Regions from separate parts of the Bacillus aerius genome, predicted to be linked through region 4. Evidence: riboswitches for the same ligand, from Rfam matches in the RefSeq annotation. Region 4 holds a riboswitch; each other region holds the start of a gene.
What was found. A riboswitch is a leader RNA that binds a small molecule or an ion and turns the genes downstream of it on or off. The one in region 4 is predicted to bind S-adenosylmethionine.
Positions count from the first base shown of each region.

Region 1: it holds a riboswitch for S-adenosylmethionine, as region 4 does, so the genes downstream of both, M2353_RS05970 (methionine biosynthesis PLP-dependent protein) here and mtnW (2,3-diketo-5-methylthiopentyl-1-phosphate enolase) in region 4, are expected to answer to the same signal.
Region 2: it holds a riboswitch for S-adenosylmethionine, as region 4 does, so the genes downstream of both, metK (methionine adenosyltransferase) here and mtnW (2,3-diketo-5-methylthiopentyl-1-phosphate enolase) in region 4, are expected to answer to the same signal.
Region 3: it holds a riboswitch for S-adenosylmethionine, as region 4 does, so the genes downstream of both, M2353_RS07755 (DUF2292 domain-containing protein) here and mtnW (2,3-diketo-5-methylthiopentyl-1-phosphate enolase) in region 4, are expected to answer to the same signal.

Region 1 covers NZ_JARYHO010000001.1:1,169,345-1,173,121, reverse strand. The annotation lists gene metC (cystathionine beta-lyase) at 1-78, opposite strand, end outside; gene M2353_RS05970 (methionine biosynthesis PLP-dependent protein) at 75-1,193, opposite strand; SAM riboswitch class I at 1,273-1,394, opposite strand; gene M2353_RS05965 (esterase family protein) at 1,615-2,355, shown strand; gene M2353_RS05960 (YjcG family protein) at 2,408-2,923, shown strand; partial or broken gene M2353_RS05955 (GNAT family N-acetyltransferase) at 2,930-3,365, shown strand; gene M2353_RS05950 (hypothetical protein) at 3,449-3,706, opposite strand.
Region 2 covers NZ_JARYHO010000001.1:2,756,631-2,760,407, reverse strand. The annotation lists gene pckA (phosphoenolpyruvate carboxykinase (ATP)) at 1-1,354, opposite strand, end outside; SAM riboswitch class I at 1,581-1,715, shown strand; gene metK (methionine adenosyltransferase) at 1,911-3,113, shown strand; gene asnB (asparagine synthase (glutamine-hydrolyzing)) at 3,262-3,777, shown strand, end outside.
Region 3 covers NZ_JARYHO010000001.1:1,505,188-1,508,964, reverse strand. The annotation lists gene sat (sulfate adenylyltransferase) at 1-421, opposite strand, end outside; gene M2353_RS07765 (sulfate permease) at 479-1,543, opposite strand; gene M2353_RS07760 (phosphoadenylyl-sulfate reductase) at 1,557-2,258, opposite strand; gene M2353_RS07755 (DUF2292 domain-containing protein) at 2,304-2,408, opposite strand; SAM riboswitch class I at 2,525-2,627, opposite strand; gene pyrE (orotate phosphoribosyltransferase) at 2,786-3,424, opposite strand; gene pyrF (orotidine-5'-phosphate decarboxylase) at 3,432-3,777, opposite strand, start outside.
Region 4 covers NZ_JARYHO010000001.1:1,300,985-1,304,761, reverse strand. The annotation lists gene M2353_RS06725 (2-hydroxy-3-keto-5-methylthiopentenyl-1-phosphate phosphatase) at 1-562, opposite strand, end outside; gene mtnW (2,3-diketo-5-methylthiopentyl-1-phosphate enolase) at 563-1,780, opposite strand; SAM riboswitch class I at 1,880-1,981, opposite strand; gene M2353_RS06715 (pyridoxal phosphate-dependent aminotransferase) at 2,026-3,216, opposite strand; gene mtnK (S-methyl-5-thioribose kinase) at 3,622-3,777, shown strand, end outside.

The DNA of each region.
Region 1 (3,777 bases), 130 kb from region 4:
GACTGCACCTGTTGAGCGGTCTGTTTTAAACGCATTATGAACGAGTTGTGTTTCGAGTGTCCAATCATGTGTGGTCATTTCGTGTGTACCTCCTCTTTCACATTTGATAGTGCCTGTTTCAGGTCTGCTTTTAGATCCTCCACATGCTCAATCCCGACTGAGAAACGGAGCAATTTGTTACAAACACCGTTTGCGATGCGAATCTCTTCTGGGATGTCCATATGGGTTTGCGTTGCAGGATACGTAATGAAGCTTTCGACTCCGCCAAGGCTTTCAGCAAAACAAATCGTTTTCAGCTGCTTCAAAAATGGATTGACCCAGTCCTCTTTGGCTACTCGGAATGACAGCATGCCTCCCTTTCCTGGGTAAAGGACATCTTGAATTTCAGGCTGCTGCTTTAGAAAATCAGCTAATTCCTTCGCATTTGCTTCGTGCTGACGCATTCTCAGCGCCAATGTTTTCATTCCTCTCATTAAAAGCCATGAGTCAAATGGAGATAAAACCGCCCCAATGGCGTTTTGATGCTGGAACATGTCTTCCGATAGCTTCTCTCCTTTTGTGACGACAAGTCCGGCAAGAACATCGTTATGTCCGCCTAAATATTTGGTGGCACTATGAATGACAATGTCCGCTCCAAGTGTAATCGGTTTTTGCAAGACGGGCGTATAAAAGGTGTTATCCACAATGACCAATGCACCGTGTTCTTTTGCGATTTTCGCAACCTTTTGAATATCCGCTTCCTGCATGAGTGGGTTTGTTGGCGTTTCAATAAAGACGGCTTTTGTATTTGGCGTCATTTTAGAGCGTAAACAGTCTTCATCTGAAAAATCATCATAAACAAAGCGCAGTCCGTACTTTTTCCATTCGTTTTCAAATAGACGGTATGTACCGCCATATAAATCTGATGAAACAATGAGTTCATCCCCGCTCTCAAACAGCGCCATGATCGTTTGGATGGCAGCCATTCCCGAACTGAAGGCAAAACCGGCCGTTCCTTCTTCGAGTGAAGCAATCGCATCTTCTACAAGCTGCCTTGTTGGGTTTTTCGTCCGAATATAATCAAATCCTGTTGATTCCCCAATGCCTCTATGTCTGTAAGCTGTTGAAAGATAAACGGGAGGACTGACAGTACCAGTCACCTCTTCGCTATGGTTTCCAATTTGCGCTAACTTCGTTTCCACATGTTCTGTCATTTGACACCATCCTAAGTAAAAATCTAATTTCAAAACAGAAAAACCCCTTCTTCATAAGAAGAAGGGGTTTAATCGCTTCCTCTTATCTTCCAAGCAAAAAAGCTGCTTGCTGGATTTAGCACCTTGGTACATCACATGAAGTGATGCATACCGGTTGCTGAGGTTTCAAAGGGCCAGTCCCTCCACCTCTCACGATAAGAATGTGTTGTCTGTCTGTTCTAATTCTTAATACTGTAACGCATTAAACCTCATTTTTCAAGGGGAAATGTAACGATTAATTAAAATTTTCTGTATTTTGTAGCAGATTGGATGTCAGCCAATTTGATTGCATGTTAGCATATAGGAACAACGCTGTTTTTCGTGTTACAATGAATGGAAACGTTTCACTTATGATGAATTTGGTTAGCTGGAGGAATGGATTATGGTGAAGAAAACAGGCATCATTCAAGAAGAAACCTTACAGTCAAAAGAACTTGGGGCAGATATGACCATTTTGATTTATTTGCCAGTCAATTACTCCCCCCTTTATACATATCATGTCATCATTGCACAAGATGGTCATGATTATTTCCGTCTAGGTAAAATAGGCAGACAAGCGGAAGAATTAATGCAAAACAAAGAAATGGAACGCTCGATTATCATTGGTGTCCCATATGAAAATGTTACTGAAAGACGAAATACGTATCATCCAGACGGACCAAAGTTCGAGGCGTATAAACGCTTTTTGGCAAATGAACTAGTTCCGTATATTGATGAACACTATCCAACGTATCAAGTTGGATCAGGTCGTACATTTATTGGTGATTCATTAGGTGCTACGATCTCACTTATGACAGCCATTGATTATCCTTCGTTATTTGGCGGACTGATTTTGCAGTCTCCTTACGTGGATGAGTCGGTTCTGCAAGCAGTCAAACAGTCATCATCCCTTGCTCATTATGCCATTATCCATCAAATCGGGTTAGAAGAAACAGCTGTGAAAACGACAGATGGGCAAGTGCTAGACTTTATTCAGCCGAACGAAGAATTAAAGGTCCTTTTGGAGAAGTCCGGTGCGGATTATTTATTTGAGACATTCGAAGGCGATCATAAATGGACGTTTTGGCAGCCGCTCATTTCACCTTCGTTAAAAAGAATGCTCCCATATTCGTTAATCAACTGAATTTTGTTATAATAAAAAATAATAAATACTTTCTTAATCAGGAGGGAACATGATGAAATACGGAGTTGTTTTATTTCCATCAAAAAAATTGCAAGACATTGCGAACTCTTATCGGAAACGTTATGATCCGAACTATGCACTCATACCACCTCATTTAACATTAAGAACACCTTTTGAATTAACGGATCTAGAAGCAGCTGAGGTCGTCTCCACCTTGCGAGAGTACGCAAAAAATGCTTCTCCTATTACGTTACGTATTAAAAAATTCAGTTCATTCGCTCCTGTAAACAACGTGATTTATATGAAAGTAGAACCGAACGAAGAATTAATGACTCTCAATGAGAAGTTGTACACTGATCCGCTTGCTGGTACACCTGAATATGCATTTGTTCCGCATGTGACAGTGGCTCAAAAGTTATCAGACGATGAGCATTCAGACGTTCTAGGCACATTGAAGCTGAGAAAAATTGACCACGAGGAAACGGTTGACCGCTTCCACCTTTTATATCAATTAGAGAACGGTTCTTGGACCGTTTATGAAACATTTATCTTAGGAGAAGAGGGTTAAAGACATTTGAATACAGTCATCGTAAAAGAACAAACACAACGAGAAGATGCTTATTATGTTCGAAAAGAAGTTTTCGTAAAAGAACAAGAAGTCCCGTTAGAGATCGAAATTGATGAACTTGAGGACGAAGCCATTCATTTTGTCATTTATAATGATGACAACAAACCACAAGCTGCTGCTAGACTGCGCATAATTGAAGGTCATAAGGCAAAGCTTGAACGAATTTGTGTATTAAAAGAGGCGCGCTCTTTCGGTCTTGGCCACCAGCTTTTAGAAGCACTTGAGTCTGAAGCGATGGCAAACGGAGCGAAAGAAGCTGTCATGCATGCACAAAGTCCAAGCTCTTCCTTTCTACGAAAAGAAAGGCTACAAAGCCATTTCAGAACCGTTTGAAGAAGCAGGGATTACACATGTCAAAATGACAAAAACACTCTCCGTTTAACGAAAATAAAAAACCAGGGCATCATGGATGCTCTGGCTTTTTATTGATTCCATCTCGTTCGCTCAGGAAGAAAGCGCAGTCATTTAGACGTAAGTATTGATATGAACGCCCTTACCTTCTTCCATAAACATATCTCGTACAAAACGTTCCCGCTTTTTTTGCTGTACTTTCGTTTCCGCTTCTGTCACTAAGTCCTCTTTTTTCTCCAGCTCTCTGTATACCTTGTCATGAAAGGTGCGGGTGACCTTCGTCACTTTCGCATAGTCTTCTTTATCCTGAGGAGCAGGACGATTGATATATTGAAAATACAGATCCGGCTGAATCGGGGCTATATATCCCATCAAGAACGCCTCCTTTGCTTCTCTTCTACTCTACTATTCCCTAATTATGACTGTTTGAAACACGCCTCATT
Region 2 (3,777 bases), 1.5 Mb from region 4:
TCGCTGCCTGCACCATTGCTCTTGTATGAGCAAGATTCATTCGTTTGCCCGTACCGTAGCCGCCGCCAGTCCAGCCTGTATTCACAAGGAATACTTTTGCGCCGTGCTCATCAATTTTTTTACCAAGCATTTCAGCATAGACATGAGCAGGAAGTGGCAAGAATGGTGAACCAAAGCAAGTAGAGAACGTTGTTTCTGGTGACGTCACGCCACGCTCAGTTCCCGCTAATTTACTTGTGTAACCGCTCAAGAAGTGGTACATGGCTTGTTCTTTCGTTAAACGGCTGATTGGAGGTAAAACACCGAATGCATCAGCTGTTAAAAAGACGATAGCAGATGGGTGACCTGCAATACTTGGTTTCACGATGTTATCAATCATTTCGATTGGGTAAGCCGCACGTGTATTTTCAGTAAAGAATGTGTCATCATAATCTGCTTCACGTGTTTCTTCATCAAGTACTACATTTTCAAGCACTGATCCGAAGCTAATGGCTTTGTAAATTTGTGGTTCTTTTTCTTCACTTAAGTTCACGCATTTTGCATAGCATCCGCCTTCAATATTGAAGACACCTGTGTTAGACCAGCCATGCTCATCGTCTCCAATCAGCTTGCGGCTTGCACTTGCAGAAAGCGTCGTTTTTCCAGTACCTGAAAGGCCGAAAAATAAAGCAACATCGCCTTCTTGACCGACGTTAGCAGAGCAGTGCATTGATAAAATATCTTGTTCAGGAAGCAGGTAGTTCATAACAGAGAAAATGGATTTTTTCATCTCTCCTGCATATTCTGTTCCACCGATCAGAATCGTCCGTTTTTCAAAAGAAACGATAATAAACGTTTCAGAGTTTGTGCCATCTGTTTCAGGATCTGCTTTAAAGTGAGGTGCAGATAAGATGGTGAAAGGTTTTTCGTTTGATGATGGTGTTGATCCATCAGGTCTGATGAATAGCTGCTTTGCAAAGAGATTGTGCCAAGCGAATTCATTTACAACTGTAATTGGCATACGGTATTTTTCGTCAGCACCGGCAAAACCATCAAAGACAAATAGTTCATCACGTTCTTTTAAGTATGACACAACCTTTGTATATAAACGATCAAATGCCTCTTTCGAGATCGGCTGATTCACTTGACCCCAATCAATTTTATGTTCAGAGTTTTCTTCTTTTACGATGAATTTATCTTTAGGCGAACGTCCAGTGTAGGCACCCGTTGTGGCGCGCACAGCACCAGTTGAAGTTAAAACGCCTTCATTACGTGCCAAAATCTTTTCAACAAGTTTCGGAACAGATAAATTTTGGTGCGTATTTTCTAATGAGAGCAATGACTGCAAATCTTCTTTTAAATCCACTGAGTTCATAAAAAAACCCTTCCTTTACCGTTGAATTTGTTTGTTTTGATTAGTATAACACATTGATAATAATAGTCTATACTATTTAAACATTTTTGTGTGTGTTTTTTCATTTCTGCTATGAAAATATGCTTTTTGGTGATGCTAATGATGAGGTGAAAAAAAGGGGAGATAATTCCTATGAACCATTGACATGACGCAAGGGTTTAAGATAAGATATCTTATTGAACGGATACTCTTATCCCGAGTTGGTGGAGGGACAGGCCCGATGAAGCCCAGCAACCGGTTTCTTATGAAAAAGGCATGAACATGCTGAGAAACCAAGGTGCTAACCTGATGCAAGGTACAAGAACACCTTGAGCGATAAGAGTGAAAGGCATGCGATCTCAGACCCTTTCCTCGCAATGAAGGAAATGGTTTTTTTATTTTTGGGATATCATATGAACAAATTGCCAATAACATCTCTAATATAAACATGTTGAAATATAAGAGGGAACGAGTTCCGTATCATATTGGAGGCCTCATCTTGGGATGATGTGGTCTTGTACAGGAGGAAATAGCCATTATGAGTCAAAATCGTCGTTTATTTACTTCAGAATCAGTGACCGAAGGACATCCAGATAAAATCTGTGATCAAATTTCAGACAGCATTTTGGATGAAATTTTAAAGAAAGATCCAAATGCACGTGTTGCCTGTGAAACTTCTGTAACAACCGGTCTCGTATTAGTAAGCGGTGAGATTACAACGTCTACTTATGTCGACATTCCAAAGACGGTGCGTGACACGATTAAGGAAATTGGCTACACACGTGCGAAATATGGTTTTGATGCGGAAACATGTGCGGTTCTTACATCAATTGATGAACAGTCTGCTGATATTGCGCAAGGTGTAGACAAAGCGCTTGAAGCACGTGAAGGAACAATGACTGAAGAAGAAATTGATGCGATCGGTGCAGGTGACCAAGGTTTGATGTTTGGTTTTGCAAACAACGAAACTGAAGAGCTTATGCCACTGCCGATTTCTCTTGCACATAAATTATCTCGCCGTTTAACAGAAGTACGCAAGAATGAAACACTTGCATACCTTCGTCCGGACGGAAAAACTCAAGTAACAGTTGAATATGATGAACAAAACAAACCAGTTCGTATTGATACGGTGGTTATTTCTACACAGCATGCACCAGAAGTGACGCTTGAACAAATTCAAAGCGACTTAAAAGAGCATGTCATCCGCCCCGTCGTTCCAAGTGAACTGATCGATGAAGAAACAAAATACTTCATCAACCCAACAGGCCGCTTTGTTATCGGTGGACCTCAAGGGGATGCTGGTTTAACTGGACGTAAAATCATCGTTGATACTTATGGCGGGTATGCTCGTCACGGTGGCGGTGCTTTCTCTGGCAAGGATGCAACGAAGGTTGACCGTTCGGCAGCATATGCGGCTCGCTATGTAGCGAAAAACATCGTAGCAGCTGGTCTTGCAGATTCATGTGAAGTGCAGCTTGCTTATGCAATTGGTGTTGCACAGCCTGTCTCTATTTCAATTGATACATTTGGAACAGGAAAAGCCTCTGAAGAGAAATTAATTGAAGTGGTACGTGCAAACTTTGATCTTCGTCCAGCCGGCATTATTAAAATGCTTGACTTACGTCGTCCGATCTATAAACAAACCGCTGCATACGGACATTTTGGCCGTCATGACTTGGATCTTCCATGGGAAAAAACGGATAAAGCCGACACGCTTCGCAAGGAAGCATTAGGAGAATAACAACATACAAAACCGCTTATTTTAAGCGGTTTTCCTTTTGATTAAAAAAAATTCTACAAAAAGCGTAAAAATGTGAAACAAAATTGGACAAAATACTGTCTAATTATAGGTCTACTTTTAAGAAATAACATAACGTGGAGGCAATAATATGTGTGGGTTTGTTGGTGTATTTAATCACCGTCCATTGTCCGAAACTACTGAGCAGGAAGAGTTAATTAAGCAAATGAATCGTCTCATCGTTCATCGAGGTCCGGATGATGAGGGGTACTTTCATGATGAGCATGTAGGATTTGGATTTAGACGTTTAAGTATTATAGATGTTGAACACGGAAAGCAGCCGCTTTCTTATGAAGATGAAAAGTATTGGATTATTTTCAACGGAGAAATTTATAACTATGTGGAGCTGAAAGAAGAGCTTGTGAAAAAAGGCTATACGTTCAGCACAGATTCTGATACGGAAGTCCTTCTTGCCACATATCGCCACTATAAAGAAGAAGCGGCATCGAAGCTTCGCGGGATGTTTGCATTTTTAATTTGGGATAAAGAAGCGCAGTTATTATATGGCGCAAGAGATCCTTTCGGCATTAAACCGCTCTATTTTACACAAATGGATGACCAAGTGTACTTTGCTTCTGAACGCAAAAGCTTAATGGCTGTGAATGAG
Region 3 (3,777 bases), 200 kb from region 4:
CGCGTTCAAATAATTTTTTCACGCCTGGGTGATTGCGGTCATCTGTTTTATACACATTCACTGCTTCTTTTTCCTTATCAGGTGTGTATTGATCTTCCACCTCAATGACCCCGTATACTGTTCCATTATACGATAGACGAACAATGTCACCTCGATTGATCTCCGCTGCTTTTTCCTTTGTGACAGGCAAAGTAATCGGAAGAGACCAAACGACACCACTTGCTAGTCGCATACTGCTGACAACTGCTTCATAATCAGCTTTCGTTAAAAACCCTTCAATTGGACTATACCCGCCAATTGCGATGAGTTCAAGGTCTGCAAAAGAGATGGCATCCAGCTCGATTTCTTTCGCAGCTGTGCTTAGATCAAATTCTTCATTTACTCGATTAATTAATACGCCACCATGTGGTGTTAAACTCATTTGTTCATCTTCCTCTCAATGTTCATATTTATTAGATGTTAATAGTCGGATTTATATTTAAATCCCGCCGCCCTGTTCATGAATCGAGCTGCTCTCATTTTTAACTGCCTTCATAAGACTCAGTGCACCTAGTGAAGCAAGCAGTACACTCATCATGATAAAGATAGAGTAATAGTCTCCTTTTAAGAAAAGGCTTACCAACAAATAAGATAGACTAAGTGATAAGAAAGGTGACACAACCCATACCTTCAGCATTTTTTTCACAACATGTTTATGAAAAATGTTCGGTCCACCCTTTGCCATACCAAGCCCAATAATGGACGAGGAGGTAATTTGAGTAAGGGGAACAGGGAGTCCGAATATAGAGCTGACGATGACAAGTCCTGCACCGGTGCTCGATAATAGAATGCCTTCACCCGTTTGATAGCGTGTAATTTTCTTTCCATTTGTTTCTAGTACCCTTCTTCCTAGAAGCAGCGCCCCAATGGCCACAAAGATTCCGCCGTAAAGGGTTCCTTGCCCGACTGATAAAACACCTGACGCGACAAGCGGGCCGACCGCATTGGCGACATTGTTCATGCCGGCTGAAAACGCTTCTAAAAACCCACTGATAATCAAAACAACAGATAAGATCAATGTTCCTTTTTTGGATAATGTCCGTTTAGGGAACAATCTGATGATTTTGACAACAGCAAAGGTAAAAACAAAGGCAACAATCGGAATAATCACCCAAAAAGAGACAATGACTAAGATCGATTTCACATACAGCACTTTATATGCGGCTGCCACACCGACCACAGCTCCTACTGTGACCTCACTTGTGGATAAAGGAATGGCCAAGAGATTCGCTATGAAAAGTGATAATGCGGCCGAGCCAATGATGATACACACAATTTCAAGTGTGATGACAGATTCAGGCATAATCCCGGAGCTGATCGTTTTGACGACCTCGCCGCCGCCAATCACTGAACCTGCTAATATTCCAACTGCACAAACGCTGAGCGCGTATATTGGCTTTTTGATCGCACCTGAACCATATGCGATGCCCATCGAAGCGGCTGCTCCGCTTGCGCCAATATTTAAAGCAAAGAATAAGCTAAATAAAATTGCGGCGATTTCCATACATTATGCTCCCTTACTCATGTAATCCGCACTCAGTCTTTGCTGTCCCTGACCATCTTCCAGAACGCAAATCATCAGCAGTAAATGCCGGCTGTGTACAAGGTGCACACCCGATGCTTGGATATCCTTGGTCATGCAGCGGATTATAAGTAAGATCCTCTCTAGACGCATATCTCCATATGTCCTTCCACGTCCAGTGGATGAGCGGACATACTTTGACTGATTGGAATTTTTCATCCTTATTTAAGAAGTTCGTACCTGCTCGTTTAGGCGACTGCTCTCTTCTTAAACCAGACAGCCATGCCGGATAGCCAGATAGTGCCTCTTGCAATGGAATGACCTTTCTCATATGGCAGCAGCTTTGAGGATTCGTTTCCCATAATTTATCACCATGCTGCTCATTCTGCTCTTCCACCGTCAGCTCAGGTGTTTTCAGCACGATGTCTAACCCAGGATATCTTTCCTTAACTGCATCAATGGTGTCGTATGTTTCCTTGAAATGCAGACCTGTATCTAAAAAGACAATTCTTGCATCTTTTTTTACTTTCGCAATAAGATCGATCAGGACAATGCCCTCAATGCCAAAACTGCATGCATAAACGAGCTGATCACCATAGTGGCCGTACGCCCATTTCAGCACAGATAGGGCCCCTTTATACAAATCGTCCTCTTGAAATGTAATGGACGGCTCTTGCCAATTTTCATAAGTTAACATTGTTTCTCCCCTTCCGGAGTACTGCTTCTATTGCTATTCTCCGCACTACTTTAATCTGATTTTTTCATTTTTTTCCACTTGAATCACTTGACCGTCCTGAACGACCAACGTAATTGAACCGAATTTCATATCCCCAATCAGCTCTTGCATATGCTTCACTAAGTCCTCATCCTGGTTTTGTTTCAGTTCCATCTCCTCTTCCTCCTCACCGTTAAAATAAAAAAACTTTCTTTCAGTCCGAAAGAAAGATGAGGAAGCTCACGATTTCCTTATCTTTCAAAATAGAATCATTTTGCAGGAAGTAGCACCTTGCAAATCGCAGGTTGCCGGGCTTCATCGGGCCAGTCCCTCCACCTCTCTGGATAAGAGTTTTAATTTGTATTAAATATTAACACAATTCAAACAAAAGTCAACCCGACTTTATTGATAGGATTAGTTTTTATTTAAATTTGAGTCTATTTTACTATTTTTAACCAAATAAAAAACTGTGCAGCGCAGCACAGCTTTTTTAAAACAAGACAAGCTTTTTAGACCGTTTCTTCCATCCAAGATTCAGACGAAGGATCCTGTCTCCAGCGTTTTAGTTTATTCATAGCAGAAGGCTCGATTGCTTTTAGCTCAAGTGCCACTTCTGTCAGTGTGTCATAGTCTGTCAGCGTGACATAGGGAATGTTTTTCTCTTGAAAAGCCGCAGCTGCTTTTGGCAGTCCATAAGTGAAGATCGCAACAACTCCGAGTACGTCACAGCCTTCGTCTTCTAGAGCAGCCACAACTTCAAGAACGCTGCCTCCAGTTGAGATGAGGTCTTCTACGACAACCACCTTTTGTCCAGGTGATACGGCTCCTTCAATTTGATTTCCTTTTCCGTGTGCTTTTGGTTTACTTCTTACATAACACATCGGTACATTCAGACGATCAGCTGCTAATGCCGCATGAGGAATGCCAGCTGTAGCTGTACCTGCGACAACTTCCGCTCCTTCAAAATGAGTGAGAATCAAGTCTTTTAAACCTTCCGCAATGTCCCCTCTGACCTCAGGATAAGACAAGGTGAGGCGATTGTCACAGTAAATCGGTGATTTGATACCGCTCGCCCATGTAAATGGTTCGTCTGGTTTTAAAGAGACAGCTTTGATTTGTAATAAATGCTTCGCGATTTTCGTTTTCATCCGGCAGTCACTCCCACTCTTTCAAAATTTGTTGATAAGCTTCCACTGGGTTTGTGGCTTTTGTGATCGATCTTCCCACAACAATCTGTGAAACACCCTGTTCTTTGGCAAAGGCAGGTGTCGCCACACGCTTTTGGTCATCCGTTTGATCATTTGGTAAGCGAATTCCTGGCGTCACAGTGAGAAAGGAAGGAGAGATTTGTTCATGAAGCTGTTTTGATTCATGAACAGAGCACACCACACCATCAAGTCCACTTTCATATGCCAATTGTCCATAATGAAGCACCGCCTCTTGCAATGGGCGGTCAATTAGTAATTCTTTTTTCATCATATCTTCTGACGTGCTTGTCAGC
Region 4 (3,777 bases):
AATAATCACGCGCAAACGTGAGATCCGCATGTTTCGCTGCCTCAATATCAGTCACTGAATCACCAATCATGATAATAAAGTCATCTTCCTGCGTCAGTTCTCGAATAATGGAAGGCTTGCAGCAGCCACAGCCATTTTGGCATTCTGAATCACAGGCATACGGCCATTCAATTTGAATATGGTCTTCTTTAAATGATGCATGGTTACAATAAATATTCTCTTGTTCGACAATCCCTTCAAGGATAGGATAGACAAAAAAGTCCATACCGCCGCTGAGTACATAGAAAGGAATGTCTGCTTTTTTGACATCATCGACAAACTGTTCAAATCCTTCACGAATCTCTGTATCCTCTAAAATAAATGACCGAATGGCTTCTTTCTGATCACTCGTCAGTAACTGAAACATCTGCCCGACGCCTTCTTGGATCGTGATCTCTTTTGCTAGAACACCATCCTTCCATTTCGTCCATTCTTTTGGAGCAAACTGCTTCATGATGCGAATGATATTATCATTTTTCGTAATCGTGCCATCAAAATCACAACATACAATTGGTTTTTTCATTTATTCTGCTACCCTTCCCCAAAGATCAAGTGCTGCTTGTAAGTCTTGACAAGTTGATGCTTTTTCTTCGATAGACTCTTTTTTGACCACCGCATCAATGATCGAACGAAAGGCTTTCCCTCCTCCAGTTGCTCCCCGCGGATGTCCGTGAATTCCCCCGCCTGCATTAATGACATGATCAAGTCCAAAATCTTTGATTAAGATCGGCACCATTCCCGGGTGAATGCCTGCTGAAGGGACAGGAAATGTTTGTTGAACTGTATCCTCTTTCACACATGCTTCGAAAATGCCAATGGCATCTTTTTTCGGAAGGGCGACTGATCCATAAGGAGAGGGAAAAAGACTTAAATCAGAGCCAGCATATCGATTTAATTTGCCTAAAAGAAGAGAATGCGAGAATCCATAGTCTGGAGATGATGTCATTGCACCGCTCACTGCCGGATGTGCCATGATCGGCAATGGGATCTCTGGATCTTCAGCCAAGCTTTGCATGACATCAAGTCCATAGGCAAAAACGTTGAATAAAAGCGCATCAGCCCCGAGTTCGGCTGCCTTTCTTGCTCGATCTTTCAAATCAAAAGTTCTACCAGTTAAATTAACAGCATAAAGCGTGCGATGTCCTGTCTCTTCATATGTTTCTTTTAATATCTTTTTTCCTTCCATGATTCGATCTTCAAAAGGGGCTAATGGGCTTTCAAATAAAATCTCATCATCTTTGATGAAGTCTACTCCACCTAAAGCCTGTAAGCGGAGCTGCTTTTTTAAATCCTCCATATCACGGCCGATCACGCCTTTAAATATACTCATCAATAGCGGCCGATCAAACACGCCTACTTTCTTTCGTATCCCCTCAATGCCAAATACCGGTCCTGGCAGACAGCTTTTAAACCTTTCCGAAAATTCGATATCGACGAGCTTTACTTTCCCATCCAGTGAAAGCTTTCCAAAAATCGTCGTCAACACCGCTGGTATATCAGCTGAAAAGTTCGCCTCAGGATAAGCAATGGTCACCTCTGATTGATACAGACCACCATTTGCGGAGGACTGTTCTTTTACGCTCACCACACGGCCTTTATGTTTTTTTAGCTGCTCCTTTTTGAGCTGCGGCAAGTCCGTCCATGACCCGACCGTTAACCCAAGTGCGATCTGCTCTGCTTTTCGGTCTATTTGTTCATCCTCTCGATGTGTTAGTACGTATGTTGCCAGTAGTTCACTCACTAGGAATCCCCTTTCGATTGCGTCCTGTATATGGTCAATAAAAAAACCTCTTTAAGTGCTTGATCAGCGCGTTAAAGAGGTTTCGTCTCATTCATCCGAATCTTATCTCTCAGCGCTTGCTGCAAGAATTAGCACCGTGCTTCATGGAAGTCGGTTGCCGGGCTTCATTGGGCTAGTCCCTCTGCCTACTCTTGATAAGAATATTCAATTTTCTTAAATATTGCCTGAATTATCGCACCATTTTTTTACGTTGTCAATGGCTTTTTTTCAAATAACTGCAAGGCAGCGATACGATCAGCGGCTTCCTTTAGCCGCTCCTCACTTGTTAAAAGGCCGACTCTGACGTAGCCTTCACCGTGAGCACCAAAGCCATTCCCTGGTGCCACAACAACATGTGCTTTTTCTAATAATACATCCGAAAAAGTTTCAGATGTATACCCTTCAGGCACCTTTAACCAAGCAAAAAACGAGCCCTTTGGCGCACTGACGTCCCAGCCAATCTCTTTGCATGCAGCAATCCAAGTGTTTCGTCTTTTTTCGTACCGATCATTTTGTACTTGTACGCACGTTTGATCGCTTAAAAGTGCTTCTGCTGCTGCATCTTGAGTTGCTTTAAACAGTGACACAAACAGGTGATCCTGATAAAGCTCAATGGCTTCGATAACAGAGGCATTCCCTGCTGCAAAACCGACTCTCCAACCAGCCATATTATACGTTTTGGACAATGTATAGATTTCAATACCTGTCTCTTTTGCTCCGTCTATTTGCAGGAAACTAAGGGGCTTTTCGCCGTCAAATCCTATGCCGCCATATGCAAAATCATGGACAACACACATCTTATTTGCACTCGCAAACGCAACAGTATCTTCAAAAAATGTCCGGGTTGCAGTCGCACCAGTCGGATTATTTGGGTAATTTAAGTACATCAATTTTGCTTGATTCTTATCCTGCTCTGACAATTGGTGGTAGTCAGGTAAAAAATCATTTTGTTCAAGAAGAGGCATTGTGACCATGCGAGCTCCGGCAAGCACAGCGCCTGACCAGTAATCAGGATAGCCCGGATCTGGAACAAGCAGCGTATCACCTGGATTCAGTAAACATTGCGGCAATTCGACTAGTCCCGCTTTCCCTCCAAATAAGATGGCAATCTCTGTCTTTGGGTCAAGCGTGACACCATATTCTCTTTCATAAAAAGTAGCTGCAGCTTTTTTTAGTTTCGCTGTCCCGCGGAATGAGGAGTATTGATGATTTTCAGGTTTTGCTACCGCTTCCTGCATCGCTTTCACAATATGTGGAGGAGTGGGCTGATCAGGATTTCCTTGACCTAAATTAATCACATCTGCCCCTTCCTGCACTTTTTTCTGTACTTTTTGTACAAGCGACGCAAAAAATTGTTTCGGTAAATGTTTCAATACATCCGATTGCTGGAATTCCATTTTTTCACCTTCTATTCAAGTTACATGACAATACAATCACTGTAATGGATTGTTTTATGAATTGTAAAGCAATTTTGAAAAAAGATTGACATGTGAACTGCAGCTCTGATAATATCTAGAATTAAGAAATGCAAGCAGACATGAAACAATTACATATTGATTTCTCTTATCGAGAGTTGGGCGAGGGATTTGGCCTTTTGACCCCAACAGCAACCGACCGTTAATACCACTGTGAAGTGGGGCGCAGCAAGAACAGCGCCAAGACAATTCATTGTCTTATAGGGCACGGTGCTAATTCCATCAGACGTATGTGCTGAGAGATAAGAGAGGCTTCGAGCATACACGCCATCAAGCCTCTTTCTCTCAGGAGAAAGAGGCTTTTTTATATGATTTGGAGGGAAGCAATTGGTTACACTTACGGCATCATATGAAGAATTAACAGAAAGTTCGGCAGTTGCACTTGCCATTAGACTTGGATTGATTCAGGAGAGCAGTCATTTAACATGCACTGAAATCGGTGACGGAAATTTAAATTACGTCTTTCATATTTATGATCACAAA